DNA from 2 places in the Mycobacterium canetti CIPT 140010059 genome. Region 2 is predicted to be linked to the other one. Evidence: predicted binding sites of a transcription regulator. Region 2 holds the regulator's gene; the other holds the start of a gene.
The links. Region 2 encodes LexA, which represses DNA repair genes until DNA is damaged. Its sites were predicted from a motif close to CGAACANNTGTTCG; they were not measured.
Positions count from the first base shown of each region.

Region 1: the regulator LexA is predicted to act here: its motif matches at 4,919-4,932, upstream of cofD (2-phospho-L-lactate transferase).

Region 1 covers NC_015848.1:3,694,911-3,702,529, reverse strand. The annotation lists gene manB (mannose-1-phosphate guanylyltransferase) at 1-348, shown strand, start outside; gene MCAN_RS17265 (Eco57I restriction-modification methylase domain-containing protein) at 408-2,069, opposite strand; gene MCAN_RS17260 (coenzyme F420-0:L-glutamate ligase) at 2,364-3,710, opposite strand; gene cofD (2-phospho-L-lactate transferase) at 3,707-4,702, opposite strand; gene MCAN_RS17250 (WhiB family transcriptional regulator) at 5,029-5,373, shown strand; gene MCAN_RS17245 (metallopeptidase family protein) at 5,401-5,820, opposite strand; gene MCAN_RS17240 (DUF3499 domain-containing protein) at 5,994-6,434, shown strand; gene MCAN_RS17235 (phosphomannomutase/phosphoglucomutase) at 6,536-7,619, shown strand, end outside.
Region 2 covers NC_015848.1:3,089,790-3,097,408, forward strand. The annotation lists gene nrdR (transcriptional regulator NrdR) at 1-319, opposite strand, end outside; gene chiZ (cell wall hydrolase ChiZ) at 482-979, opposite strand; gene lexA (transcriptional repressor LexA) at 1,230-1,940, shown strand; gene MCAN_RS14425 (LGFP repeat-containing protein) at 1,962-4,061, opposite strand; gene MCAN_RS14430 (hypothetical protein) at 4,077-4,325, shown strand; gene MCAN_RS14435 (TerC/Alx family metal homeostasis membrane protein) at 4,351-5,544, shown strand; gene MCAN_RS14440 (acyl-CoA dehydrogenase family protein) at 5,573-6,733, opposite strand; gene hflX (GTPase HflX) at 6,869-7,619, opposite strand, start outside.

The DNA.
Region 1 (7,619 bases), 610 kb from region 2:
GCCTTGCGTGGTCACCGCGGTGAGCAGTTGGTGCACGACGGTGCGGCGGTATCTCCCGGTGCGTTGCTGATTGGCGGCACCGTCGTGGGGCGTGGTGCCGAAATCGGCCCCGGCACCAGATTGGACGGCGCGGTCATCTTCGATGGTGTCCGGGTGGAGGCCGGGTGCGTGATCGAGCGTTCGATCATCGGCTTCGGTGCTCGCATCGGACCGCGGGCGTTGATCCGCGACGGTGTGATCGGTGACGGGGCCGACATCGGCGCGCGCTGCGAGTTGTTGAGTGGTGCCCGGGTATGGCCCGGTGTCTTTCTTCCCGACGGCGGGATCCGTTACTCGTCCGACGTTTGAGCTTCTTGCGCCGAGATCGACATCGTTGGCCGGGCACGCGAGGCGCTCACCCGCCCCGGTTATCGCCGAGATCCGCGCTTGGTCCTGCGGTCGCGGAGCGTGAGCCATGCCGCTCGGCAACCTGCGACCAGGCGCGGCGACAAGCCGAGCCCGTCGATCAGAACGTGACGGTCCACGACGTCGAGCGCCTTGTCGATCTCGTTTGCTTTCAGCAGGAGATCAACATCCTGGGCAAGTTCTGCGCTCCCGTACGCCGGCGGTGGCATAGGTAGTTGCTCGGCTTCCCTAGGCTCCAACTCCAAGATGCCGCCCCCATAACTGCGGCCCATAATCTCGGCGAACGCGAATGTCGCGCTGTTGTGGAACACCGCGGCAAGAGTTGCCGGATCGACGTTCGGGTCGAGCCGGACCCGGTGCACGGTATCGGTGCTGGTCGCCGCGGCAGCGTTGACGGTCAGCCGCGGGGCGAAGTGGATCTGGCGCAGCATAAAGAGGTCGGGCATCCACAGCGATGGTGTGCTCCACCATGGCTTGCGGATCGAGCACTTGTAGCCGAGGTGGACGCCGGCCGCTTCACCCGCGGTGATGTGAGCGACGAGAGCTGGATCGGTTGGATAGTCCGCGGCGTCGAGTAGCCACGTTCGGTGGTTGCCGGCGACATCGCATGCCCGGCAATCCTCGTCATAGATCAGCCCGCTGAGTTGGGCGCTGCGAGAGACCAGGGGAACGCAGTGCGCTCGCAATCCCAGCGCTTGTGCCTTGGCATCGGTGAACGTGAAGAAGCTGTTGCGGCCGGTCACGATGCCCACATCCACGTCGGCCAGTTCGCCGAGCCTGATCATAGTGGCGGACTGTTTGAGTCCTCGCAGTAGCCGGATTTGAGCGGGGTCGAGGAAATACTTGGTCCACTTCTCCTTTTCGTGGAGAAGCGCCGGCGCTGACTCATTGGTGAAGTCCTTGTCCCCCAGCGCGCTCAGATCGTTCGCATCGCCGAGCCTGACGGTGCGTATGTGTGCAGGACCAGGACCGACGACGCCGCAGAACAGCACAACTTCCTGCAGGACTCCGTCGAACACCAGCCGCTCGAAGGTAACCAGGGTGATCTCCCGATAGCGGCTCAGCAGGAATTCGCGTAGCTGCGCCGCGTAGGTGACTTGAAGCAATTCCGCCGGGACCACCAGGCCCACTCGGCCGCCGTCACGCGCTAGCGTCGTGCTCGCCACGACAAACGGGACCCAGGCATTGGTCAGTTTGGTCGGTCGTAGGCCCACACGCCGCATCAATTCGAGTGCCGGATCCCGTTGTTCGGATGCCCAGTTTCCGAAGCGGATGTAGGGGGGGTTGCCGGCAACGCCATCCCAGCTGCCGAGTTGGGTCTTGTGCAGCCAGGTAAAAAGGTTCTCAGTGTCGACGGACGCGAAGTCCCGCGACTTTTTCGCCTCGCGCGCAACGAGTTCCACACCGTGCGCGTGGTCTGTGATGGCGGAGAGTTCGCGCAGGATTCGGCCATCGCCGCAGGATGGTTCGAGGATCTTCGGCCCCGCCTGGTGGACCCAGTGGGCAAGGAATCGGGCCACCGCCGGCGGCGTGTAGTAGCCCCCGCGCACCTTGTCAGCGGACGCAGCCGTTTTGCCGGCGAACGTCGTCATGGGACAAGTATCAGGGGAGCTACCGACATATCTGATGACCGCACCAGGGCGCGTCGGATGACTAGGTTGCACGGGGTGGCTGTCCCTGGAATCGGGCCTGATAGCAGCGGTACACGTCGGCGCTTGGGAAGGTTGCAGCTGGTTGGCGTCGGAACCACCAATGGGATGTTGCCGAGCATCACCGACAGTGCGCCGCCCACAGCGGCATCTATCACGGCGCCTAAGTCCTGCCGTCCTTCTTGGAGAATTTCGAGCCGAGGAGCCACTTTTGACCGAACGCGGTGAATTGATCCGTCGGGAGGTTGATGGCTGGCGTCGGCTGCAGGACCGCCACGTCTGGGCAGCCTATCGTCGCTAGAGCGAATGTCACTTCAGGATCAGCAAATCGGCGGCAGGCACCGGGTCGCGCAACCCGGACGGCTCGTCGGCATATCCGATCGCGATGGCGCCCAACGGCTCCCAGTCGACTGGCAGGTCCAGCTCGTCGCGGACCAGGTCAGCGGCAAAGATCGTCGAGCCGATCCAGCAACTGCCCAGCCCGCGCACGGCCAGCGCGACCAGCAAGGCTTGTACGGCCGCTCCGACGGCGACCGTGAACATGGTGTGCTCGGCGTCGGTGCGGGCGGCATCGGGGTAGCTGTGTGCTCCGTCGGGCACCAGCATCGGTATGACGACTTCGGGTGCGTCATAGAGGATCTGGCCGCGTGCCACCCGGCGTTCTATCGCGTCGGCGGGCAAGCCGTCACTGGTGAGATCAGACCGCCACTTGTCTTTCATCCGGTCTAGCAGCCGCGCGCGGATGGCCGGTGTCTGCAGCCACACGAATCGGGTCGGCCGGGTGTGATGTGGGGCTGGCGCGGTGAGGGCCTCGGCGACCGCAGCCTCGACGAGGTCGCCCGGCACCGGATCGGTGCTAAACCGGCGAACGGACCTGCGCAACAGTTGGGCTTGCTGGCGACCCAGCTCGAGCGCTTCGGCGGTCCCGAGCCAGAATAGGTCGTTGGCGCCCGGCCGCAGCAGTTGCCGGGCTGTCGAGCCGTCGTCGGACACGCCGAACCCACGCACCACCGCCACCGGCGTCGCGGTCAGTTTGCCTTTGACCAAGTCGGCGGCCGCGGCGATCTCGTCGGCGACTGCGACCTCGGTGACCACCAACTCATTGCCGTATGGGTCGCGGACACCGGCATAGTTGCGCAGCACCGCCAGACCGGCAGCGCCGACTGCGGCATCGGTCTGGCCGTTGCGCCAGGCGCGTCCCATGGTGTCGGTGATGACCACGGCGACGGTGACGCCGAGCCGCTCGCGCAGCCCGGCGCGCAAGGTTGCGGCACTGGCGTCAGGATCGACCGGCAGCAGCGCTAACTCGGACCGGCCGACGTTGGATCCGTCCACGCCGGCGGCCGCCTGGACCAGCCCGAGTCGATTCTCGGTGATCAACGTGCGGTCCTTGCGCGCCAACACGCGCACTGCCTCATCCTCGATCAGCTTGCGGCGCAATCGGTCTCTTTGCTCGGGGTCTTCGGGAGCCGGAACCAGCCGGCCCTCGCATTTGGACACCACCTTGCTGGTAACCACCACGACGTCACCGTCGCGTAGCCACGGTGCCGCCGCGGCGACGGCGGCGCTCAGATCGTCGCCGGGACGGAATTCGGGCAGCCCGATGACGGGCAGGATCTCGATGGTCGAGGCGGAGCCATGTTCGGGGCCGGTCAAGCTACCACTCCCGCAAGGTCGCACCCGGCGCGAACCATCTCAGCCGTCGCGTTCGGGTCGGTCATCAGCAGCGGCACCGACCGCACCGTCACCCCGTCAATCTCAGCGTGGTCGCCGTCGTGCACCAGCCAGCAGTCCAGTATCCCGGTGGCGCACCGCGCGCCGTAGTGCCGGCCCACAGCGGCCGCGGTGGAATCCACCCCGATAACCGAAAGGCACGTATCGGCCATGCCGCGCAACGGCTTTTCGCCGATGATCGGCGAGTAGCCGACGATCGGTGCGGTTGCTTCCCGCAACGCCGCGCGAATCCCGGGGACGGCCAGGATGGCGCCGATGCTGACCACCGGATTAGACGGCGCCAGCATGATGATGTCGGCGTCGGCCAGGGCGGCGATCGCTTCGGTTGCAGCGCTGGACTTTTCAGCGCCGACAAAAGCAAAGCTGTGCGTCGGCACCTGGGCACGGTAGCGCACCCACCACTCCTGAAAATGGATCGCCTTGCGGCTTTCGTCGACCGGGTCGGTGATCACTACATGGGTTTCGCAACGGTCGTCGGTGGCAGGCAGCAAGCGGGCGCCCGGTTGCCAGCGATCGCATAGGGCCTCGGTGATCTGTGACAGGGGGTAGCCGGCCTGCAGCATCTGGGTGCGCACCAGATGGGTGGCCAGATCGCGGTCCCCGAGCTCGAACCAGTCGGGCTGCACGCCATAGCGCACCAGTTCCTGCATGGCGTGCCAAGTTTCGTCACGCTGGCCCCAGCCGCGCTGGGGGTCCACCCCGCCGCCCAGGGTATACATGCAGGTGTCCAGATCCGGGCAGACACGCAGCCCGTGGATCCAGGCGTCGTCGCCGACGTTGACGACAGCGCTCAGTTGGTGGTCGGCGTCCGAGTGGGCAGAATTGGCAGCAAACTGGCCCAGGCCGAGCAGCTGCTGGACCCCGAGCAGGAAGCGGGCGCCGCCGACTCCACCGGCCAGAACGGTGACCTTCACATCGCAGGACAGTACCTCCCGGCGCCCATCACCAAACGTTGGTTACGAGTCACGCTCGACACGCCGGGACCCAACCACAACAGAACCGCGGAAATTTTATTACGAGATGATATGGAAATGCGCCGGCACACTTGACCCGCGTCCCCAACTTGTGTCTAATCACATCAGTGTCATTTCGCGGTTGGCCGGCCGGTTTCGGTGTCGCAGACCGAGATTCGATCACTTGTTCGAATTGGGTTAACTGTACATCAAAACAGTGGGAAACCATTTCACTATCTATCGAGTGAGGAGGCGGAGGCATGTCCTATGAACACCTTCGGGGTGTAATGGGAGGCACACCGCATACCACTACCGGATCGGCTACCGCATCAGCAACGGCAGTTTTGCGACCGCATCTGAGTTTGGTTCCCGAGGCGCCGGCGCCATTCGAGGAACCTCTGTCGCCGGAAGCCACCGACCAATGGCAGGACCGTGCGCTATGTGCGCAAACGGATCCCGAAGCGTTCTTCCCGGAGAAGGGCGGCTCCACGCGTGAGGCCAAGAAGATTTGCATGGGCTGCGAGGTGCGGCACGAGTGTCTGGAGTACGCCCTGGCTCATGACGAGCGGTTCGGCATCTGGGGTGGTCTTTCCGAACGCGAGCGCCGCCGCCTCAAACGCGGGATCATCTGACCCGGCCGCCGGAGTCGGCGGCGCGAACTAGTCGTCGATCGTCGGGTCGATGACGGATGGGTCGACGTCCAGGTAGATGGCCACCTGGGCCACCAGGATTTCGTGCAGCAATTCACCAAGTTCCTCGGTGTCCTTGGCCCGTCGTTCAATTGGTTTGCGAAACAAGACGATTCGCGCGCGCGTCGCATTTCCGCGGACGTCCACGCCGGCCGGGATGAGCCGGGCCAGCGCGATCGGTCCGTCGGCGATGACTTCCGGCGGCCACTGCACACTTTCGGGATCTTTGGCTGCGATCCTCGGGATCTCGTCGACCGCGATGTCCAGCTGCGACACCCGCTCCTGCCAGCGTCGCTCGATGGGTTCGTAGGCTTCCAGCACTGCCATGTCGAACCGCTCGGCCCGGCTGCGCCACCCCGGGACTGTCGGCGGCAGCAGTGGCCCGCGCATCTCGCGGCCCCGCCGGATTGCTCGCCGCGCTACCGACCCGCCCCGCGACCGACGGCTCCACGAGGAGCTGCGGGAATCGCTCACGCGCCGATGGTAACGGTTAAACATCGCGGCGTGGACGGATGCGCGTGTCCGGCGCTTCGGCGGCGTTGGTGCACGATAGCCTTTCGGTCGTGAACGTACCCCGTCGCTGCTGCCGGCCCGGGTGTCCGCACTATGCAGTGGCGACGTTGACGTTCGTCTACTCGGACTCGACGGCGGTGATCGGTCCGCTTGCCACTGCGCGGGAGCCCCATTCGTGGGATCTGTGTGTCGGCCATGCCGGTCGCATCACTGCACCGCGCGGGTGGGAACTCGTGCGTCACGCCGGGCCGCTGCCCAGCCACCCCGACGAGGACGACCTGGTGGCCCTGGCGGACGCGGTGCGCGAGGGTGGCCCGAGCGCGGGGCGCCGGCATCATCCAGGCGGAAATGGCGCGCCACTGCATGGTTTCGACGATTTTCCCGCTGCGGCGACCGGAGCGCCCACCGGGGGTGGCGTGCTTGCGCCGCCCGAGCCTGGGGCCGGGCGCCGGCGCGGACATCTACGGGTGTTGCCCGACCCCGCCGACTAGTCTTCCCATGCTGTTCGAGACCGATTCGGCCCGCGTCGTTCGCGGGCCGATAGGCTGGCGGCCAAGAGTCGCAGAAAATCTAGGTTGTCAGGAGCCCGCGCATGTCTTGGCCCGCCGCGGCTGTGGACCGCGTTATCAAGGCTTACGACGTACGCGGGCTGGTCGGCGAAGAGATCGACGAGTCGCTGGTTACCGATCTCGGCGCCGCATTCGCGCGGTTGATGCGGACCGAGGATGCGCGACCAGTGGTGATCGGTCACGACATGCGGGACAGTTCGCCGTCGCTGGCCGACGCGTTCGCGGCCGGGGTGACCGGGCAGGGCCTCGACGTGGTGCGAGTTGGTTTGGCGTCCACCGATCAGCTTTATTTCGCCTCGGGGCTGTTGGACTGCCCGGGAGCGATGTTCACCGCGAGCCACAACCCGGCGGCATACAACGGCATCAAGATGTGTCGGGCCGCCGCCAAACCAGTCGGAGCCGATACCGGGCTGACCGCCATCCGTGACGACCTGATCGCCGGCGTCGCACGATACGACGGGACGCCCGGAACCATTGCCGACCAGGACGTGCTGGTCGACTACGGGGCGTTCCTGCGATCGCTGGTGGACACCTCGGGGCTACGTCCGTTGCGGGTGGCCGTGGACGCCGGCAACGGCATGGCCGGTCACACCGCGCCGGCGGTCCTTGGGGTGATCGACTCGATCACCTTGTTGCCCTTGTATTTTGAGCTCGACGGATCGTTTCCCAATCACGAGGCCAATCCGCTGGACCCGGCGAACCTGGTGGATCTGCAGGCCTATGTGCGTGACACCGGCGCCGATATCGGGCTTGCTTTCGACGGCGACGCCGACCGCTGCTTCGTGGTCGACGAACGCGGCCAGCCGGTCTCGCCGTCGACGGTTACCGCATTGGTGGCCGCGCGGGAACTCAACCGGGAGATCGGCGCCACCATCATCCACAACGTGATCACCTCCCGCGCGGTGCCCGAGCTGGTCGCCGAGCGCGGCGGTACGCCGCTGCGTTCGCGGGTTGGGCACTCCTATATCAAGGCACTGATGGCCGAGACCGGGGCGATTTTCGGTGGTGAACATTCGGCGCACTATTACTTCCGTGACTTCTGGGGTGCCGATTCCGGAATGCTGGCCGCACTGCATGTGCTGGCCGCCCTCGGTGAGCAGAGCAGAC
Region 2 (7,619 bases):
GGCCGACATCGTGACTCGGAATCTCCGGCGACCCCGCGGCACGCACCGAATCCTCGACTTGCTGAGCCAGCAGGTTCAACGCATCGTCGTCGACCTGGCGTCCCTGGCACGCCCGGCGCACACCGCTGATCACCTTTTCCCTGCTGAAGGGTTCGGTAACGCCACTGCGCTTGACTACGGCCAGCACCGCGGTCTCTACGGTGGTGAATCGTCGTCCACATTCGGGGCACGACCTCCGGCGCCGGATCGCCTGGCCTTCATCGGTTTCCCGGGAATCGATCACCCGCGAATCGGGATGCCGGCAGAACGGGCAATGCATGGCCGCTCCTTTGCCGTCTTGACATCCGGGTATCACAGACGACTCCGAGCGTACCTGTGTGCTCCCGCGGGTAGCCACTGCAGTCACGACTGATGCGCATATTGCGTCGCGGTCACCCAGTAACGTTGACACAGAACGGTTTTCGCGGACACCGGGATGGCCTCAGCCAACCGGCGCGATCAGCGTCTGACCCACGGCCAATGCCGGTGTCTGCAGGCCGTTGAGTTCACGGATGCGGTCGGCAACCTGGCGGGTCGGAGCGTTCGGCGCCACCCGGACCGCCACGTCATGCAGGGACTCCCCCGTTTCCACCCGTACCACGGCAAGCCTGTCGGGCACCCGACCGGTCGAATCGGCCGACCCGTCGGCCGAACCGCCGGTGATCATCTGCCCGAACTGCGCCACCAAACCAAGCCAGAGAGTAATCGCCGCGGCAAGCAGAGCCAGCCCCACCGTCGTGGCCGGCGGGACGGGCCTGCTGCCATGCCCAGTCCTCGACATCCCGACCCCGGTGCGGTGGTAGCGCAGCGGCGCACCCCCCGGCCTCGATCGGCCGGGCCTGCGCGATTGCGCCGGCTCAGCGCGGCGCCAGCGAGGTCCATCGAGCGGGCCCCGCAGATTGAGCGGATCGGGGGTATGCGGTGGCCGGACCGGTGTCATGTTCGCTCCTCCAACTCAGACGGTAATCGCTCGCGTGTTCGACACTGTAGTCACTCATGTGTTCGATATCCGAACATTTGATCGAAGCGTGTCGCACGCGCAAAACGGTAGACCACACCACCGACACGTTTCGGTTGGAGCCGGACTTCCGGCGCGAATGCCCAGCCCCTCCTCGTGCCCTCCCGCGACCGGAACACGCCTGTCGAACACATGTTTGATTCTTGGTGCGAATGCGACTACATTCATTGCCATGAACGACAGCAACGACACCTCGGTTGCCGGCGGAGCCGCTGGCGCGGACAGCCGGGTGCTGTCCGCAGATTCGGCGCTGACCGAGCGGCAACGCACTATTCTCGACGTCATCCGCGCGTCGGTCACTAGCCGCGGATATCCGCCGAGCATCCGGGAAATCGGCGACGCCGTTGGTCTGACGTCGACGTCTTCGGTGGCGCACCAGCTGCGCACCCTGGAGCGCAAGGGCTACCTACGCCGTGACCCGAACCGCCCCCGCGCCGTCAATGTGCGCGGTGCCGACGACGCCGCCCTACCGCCGGTGACCGAAGTGGCCGGCTCGGACGCCTTACCGGAACCCACCTTTGTCCCTGTCCTGGGACGTATCGCGGCCGGCGGCCCGATCCTTGCCGAGGAAGCCGTTGAAGACGTCTTCCCGCTGCCGCGTGAGCTGGTTGGCGAAGGCACCCTGTTCCTGCTCAAGGTGATCGGTGACTCGATGGTCGAAGCCGCGATCTGCGACGGTGACTGGGTGGTGGTGCGACAGCAGAACGTCGCCGACAACGGCGACATCGTTGCGGCCATGATCGACGGTGAGGCCACCGTCAAGACGTTCAAACGCGCCGGCGGTCAGGTGTGGTTGATGCCGCACAACCCGGCCTTCGATCCCATCCCGGGCAACGACGCGACGGTGCTGGGCAAGGTCGTCACGGTGATCCGCAAGGTCTGATGCTGATCCGCGTGCAGGCTGTCAATCCGCCCTAATGAAGCCGTTGACTTGTGCCACTTCTTCACTGGCGAACCAGAGTTCGGCCAGCGTGTCGTGGTATAGCGCACTGCCGGGTGGGTAATACAGGCCGAAGCTCACACTGGCTTTGACGGGATAGCCGTTCGGCATCTGGTATGGGTCCTCGAGCGGCAGATGAATTGCCGGGCGCACGCCCGCACTCGGCGGTTCCGGCGGTTCTGCGGCCGCGTGCCGCCCGCCTCTGTCTTCAGCTGCGGATACAGCCGCCGCCGGCAACCCAGTGTCAGCAAGATCGGCAGCGTGGACATCGGGCGGCACCGCTTCAGGCGCCACTGCTTCCGGAACAAAGGCTTGCGGAACGAAAGTCTCCGGAACCACTCGCTCAGGAACAATGAGATCGGGACCGACTTCGGAAAGGTCGGCCTGCGACACAACGGGTGTCGGCGTGGTGTCCACCGCATCGGTGTCTTCCTCCTCGACCCCGACGTTGCTGGGGCCGGACAGCAAGTCGCTGCCGTAGCCCTCCTCACCCGGAAGATGCTCGGCATCACCGACAGCCGCCCCGGCGCCGCGCGGCCAGCTGACCCGCGGTGTGGACCCGGCGTCCGGCGCCACAGGTTCCGGCGGGAACTGGTCGCCGAAACCGAAATGCTCTGAACCGAAGTCCTCGTCGGGCGGCCAGTCTCCATCAGCGGCGGTACCGTACTCGACATCCCCAGCGCGGTCATCGTCGTAAGCAGCGGCGTCGTACCCACGTCGACGCCGACGCAATCCGAACACCACCAACGCCACCATCACGACCAGGAGCACCCCCAGGGCGGCGGCCCCTAACCACCACCAATGCCAGGTGAACTTCTTGCCGGGTGGGGGCATCGCCGAAGTACTTGGCTGGTTCTGCCCTGACACCTGCAGACCGGACAGCAAGGGCGCTAGGTTAGCGGGATCCGTAGTGAATGTGTTTTTTGCACGGTTCCACGAAATCATGCCGCCGGTGAATTTCTGTGAGACAACATCGCCGTCGACGGTCTGGTCGCCGACCGGGGCGCCGAGCTTGCCGTTGGGGCCGCGCAGCTTGTCCCACGCGGCCACCATGGCTCCGCGCACGACGAACGCGCCGTGGTCCGGAGTCCAGAAAATCACCGGCTTGTCGGCCGCGGAGAACCTGACGATCCGGCTGGAGGGCCCAAAACCACCATCAGTTTCGTTGGCGATGGGGAAACCCAAGTCGCTGCTGACCGGTCCGCCCAGCGACTCGTACTTCGCCAGGATTTCACCCTCGACGGCGTTTGCACCGGTTGCCGGGCTGAAGAAGACCTTGCCACCGACGAAGTCCTGGGCGATACCGTCTCCGCCGATCGGGTACTGCCCACCGTTCTTGGCGCCCAGCGGACCTGCGGCACCGCCTGCTGCGCGCCAGGCCATGTTGATCGCCGCGGAAGGATCGATCGCTACCTGCAAACCCTTCAGCTGCTCGGCCAGCACCGCCGGAACGGTGGTGAACTCCTTGGTTGCCCGGTTCCAGGAGACTTCACCACCGCTGAACTTCTGGGCGGTGACCTCGCCGTCGTAGGTTTCATCCCCGACCGGGGCACCCAGCACGCCACCCGAGCTGCCGAGCTTGTCCCACGCGGCATTCAGCGCGCCGCGCACGACGAACGCGCCGTGTTCAGGCGTCCAGAAAATCACCGGGTTGTCGGCCGCGGAGAACGTGCTCACGCGACTGTCGGGTCCGGCAAGGCCGGGCACCTCGTTGATGGTCGGGAATCCCAGATCGCTGTCGGCTGCACCGCCCAGCGACTCGTATTTGTCCAGGAGCGGGCCGTAGAGGTATTTGGCACCGGTGGCCGGGGTGAAAAACATCTTGCCGCCGGCGAAGTCCAGGGCGAACCCGTCGCCTATCGGGTAAACGTCACCTTTCCGGACACCAAGTGTTGAAGTGTCACCACCCGCCTTCTCCCACGCGGCCATCATGGCGTCCTCGGCATCGCCTATCGGCGAAGCCGCCACCGTGGGCGCCAGCAACACGGCGGTCACCGCCGTGGCCGCCAAGCCGAGCAGCGTACGCCCGATCAGCGTGCTCAATTGACCTCTCTGCCCGTTCACCAAGCCTCCCAGCCGATGCCCTGCCTAGCCCGCCAGCCGGTGGATCTCCCACCGTGGGCCGGTCCCCGCTGCGGTCCGTATTGTCCCCGGGCTCGCATAACATTGCTCCAGCGAACGACGATTGCGAAGTCCAATCGCAAATATTACGAAAACGGATACCCAGCCGATGTCAAATTGATGCCGGGGCACGCTGCTGTGGTGAGCAACCGGGCTGCAGCCCGGGCCGGGTTTGCGTTACCGTGCCGGAAACGACAACCGGACTGATGCGGTGAGAGGAATCCCGGCTGACATGGGTGCTTCCGGCCTGGTCTGGACCCTCACCATCGTCCTGATCGCCGGCTTGATGTTGGTCGACTACGTCCTCCACGTACGCAAGACCCATGTACCGACGTTACGTCAGGCCGTCATCCAGTCGGCGACCTTCGTGGGGATAGCGATCCTGTTCGGCATCGCAGTGGTGGTGTTCGGCGGCTCAGAGCTGGCGGTCGAATATTTCGCCTGCTACCTGACCGACGAAGCCCTGTCGGTCGACAACCTGTTCGTATTTCTGGTCATCATCAGCAGCTTCGGGGTGCCTCGTCTCGCGCAACAAAAGGTGCTGTTGTTCGGTATCGCGTTTGCGCTCGTCACGCGCACCGGATTCATCTTCGTCGGCGCCGCGCTCATCGAGAACTTCAACTCGGCCTTTTACCTGTTCGGCCTGGTCCTACTGGTCATGGCGGGCAACCTCGCCAAACCCACCGGGCTAGAAAGCCGCGACGCCGAAACGCTCAAGAGGTCCGTCATTATCCGGCTAGCCGACCGCTTCTTGCGGACCTCACAGGACTACAACGGAGACCGGTTGTTCACGGTCTCGAACAACAAGCGAATGATGACCCCGTTGTTGCTGGTCATGATCGCCGTGGGTGGCACTGACATACTATTTGCGTTCGATTCGATTCCAGCACTTTTCGGCCTGACCCAAAACGTCTATCTGGTGTTCGCCGCCACCGCGTTCTCGCTGTTGGGCCTGCGCCAGCTGTACTTCTTGATCGACGGCCTGCTGGATCGGCTAGTCTATCTGTCTTACGGGTTGGCCGTGATTCTTGGCTTCATCGGCGTCAAACTGATGCTGGAAGCATTGCACGACAACAAGATTCCGTTCATCAACGGCGGCAAGCCGGTCCCGACCGTGGAGGTGAGCACCACCCAGTCGTTGACGGTGATCATCATCGTCCTGCTGATCACGACCGCGGCGTCGTTCTGGTCGGCGCGCGGACGGGCGCAGAACGCCATGGCGAGGGCCCGGCGGTATGCAACCGCATACCTCGACCTGCACTATGAGACCGAGTCGGCCGAACGCGACAAGATCTTTACCGCACTGCTGGCCGCTGAACGCCAGATCAACACTCTCCCAACGAAATACCGCATGCAGCCCGGACAGGACGACGACCTGATGACGCTGCTGTGCAGGGCCCATGCCGCGCGCGACGCGCACATGTGAGCCCGCGCTAGCTGAGGGCTAGCTGCGCCTAAACACCCAAGCCACGACCGATGATCTCTTTCATGATCTCGGTCGTGCCACCGTAAATCGTCTGTACCCGCGAATCGAGATAGGCCCGGGCGACTGGGTATTCGCGCATGTAGCCGTACCCACCGTGCAGCTGCAGACAGCGGTCGTTCAGATACACCTGCTTCTCGGTGGCATACCACTTGGCCATGGCGGCCTGCTCTGCCGTCAACTTCCCCGCGAGGTGCAGCTTGATGAATTCGTCGACCATGATGCGCACCACAGTGGCCTCGGTTGCCAGCTCGGCCAGCAAGAATCGGCTGTTCTGGAAGCTACCGATCGACCTGCCGAACGCCATGCGCTCCTTGGCGTACTGCAGTGTCTGCTCCAGCACGGATTCCATCCCCGCGGCCGCCATGATGGCGATCGAGATCCGTTCTTGCGGCAGGTTCTGCATCAAGTAGATGAACCCCATCCCCTCCTGGCCGAGCAGGTTTTCGGCTGGAACCGCCACGTCGGTGAAGGACAGCTCGGCGGTGTCCTGGGCGTCCAACCCGATCTTGTCCAGCTGGCGGCCGCGTTCGAATCCAGCCATGCCGCGTTCGACGACCAACAAACTGAACCCTTGCGCACCCTTTTCGGGATCCGTCTGCGCCACCACGATCACTAGGTCTGAATTGATCCCGTTGGTGATGAACGTCTTTGACCCGTTCAGCACGTAATGATCACCGTGTTTGACGGCACGGGTGGTGATACCTTGCAGGTCACTACCGGTTCCGGGCTCGGTCATCGCGATCGCGGTGATCAATTCCCCGGTGCAGAAGTTGGGAAACCAGCGCCGCTTCTGCTCTTCGGTGGCCAGCGCCAGCAAGTACGGCGCCACGATGTCGTTGTGCAGGCCAAAACCGATCCCGCTGTACCGTCCGGCGCAGGTTTCCTCGGTGATGATCGTGTTGTACCGGAAGTCCGCGTTACCCCCACCGCCATACTCCTCGGGCACCGCCATGCCCAGAAATCCCTGCTTGCCGGCCTCCAGCCACACGCCGCGGTCGACGATCTTGGTCTTTTCCCATTCATCGTGATAGGGCGCGACGTGGCGATCGAGGAACGCCCGGTAAGACTCGCGAAACAACTCATGTTCGGGTTCGAAAAGTGTGCGCTGGTACTTGATGGCACTGCCCATGGATGCCCTCCGGGGAAGAAAATTCTGGTGCCCAACAATACCAACCGGGCGGTTGGTCGGCAGGTAGCCGGGGCGCGCCAGCCGCCGCGAGCGTAACGCCACGGCGAGCTTGCGTGCACCGAATTCGCCGTGGCGTTACGCTCGCGGCGCAAACTCGCGCAAGGTGGCAGCCAGCGCCTCCGGGACACGGGCCTTGATCCGGGTGCCCTCGGGCTTGTGCTCCGCCTGCTGTATCCGCCCATCGGCGTGCACACGGGCCACCAGCTCGCCGCGGTCGTACGGGATCACCACGTCGACGGCGGTGTCGGCGGGCACAACCAGCTCGGCCATCCGCCGTCGGAGCGCATCGATACCGTCGCCGGTGCGGGCGGAAACGAACACCGCGCCGGGCAGCCCGTGCCGCAGCTTGGCCAGCATCAGGTCGCTAGCGACGTCAACCTTGTTCACTACCAGCAGCTCGGGCGGCGGATCGCCGTCATGGTCGGCGATCACCTCGGAGATCACCTGACGGACCGCGTCGATCTGGGCTAGCGGGTGGCCGTCGGATCCGTCCACGACGTGGACCAATAGATCGGCGTGCACGACCTCCTCCAGCGTGGAGCGAAACGCCTCGACCAACTGGGTGGGCAGGTGCCGCACAAAGCCGACGGTGTCGGTGAGCACGACTGGCCTACCGTCACCGAACTCCGCGCGCCTGGTGGTGGGTTCCAGGGTGGCAAACAGCGCGTCCTGTACCAGCACCCCGGCCCCGGTCAGCGCGTTGAGCAGGCTGGACTTACCCGCGTTGGTGTAGCCGACAATCGCGATCGACGGCACGTCACTGTGCCGGCGACGGCTGCGCTGGGTGTCGCGGACCTGTTTCATGGCCCTGATGTCGCGCCGTAAC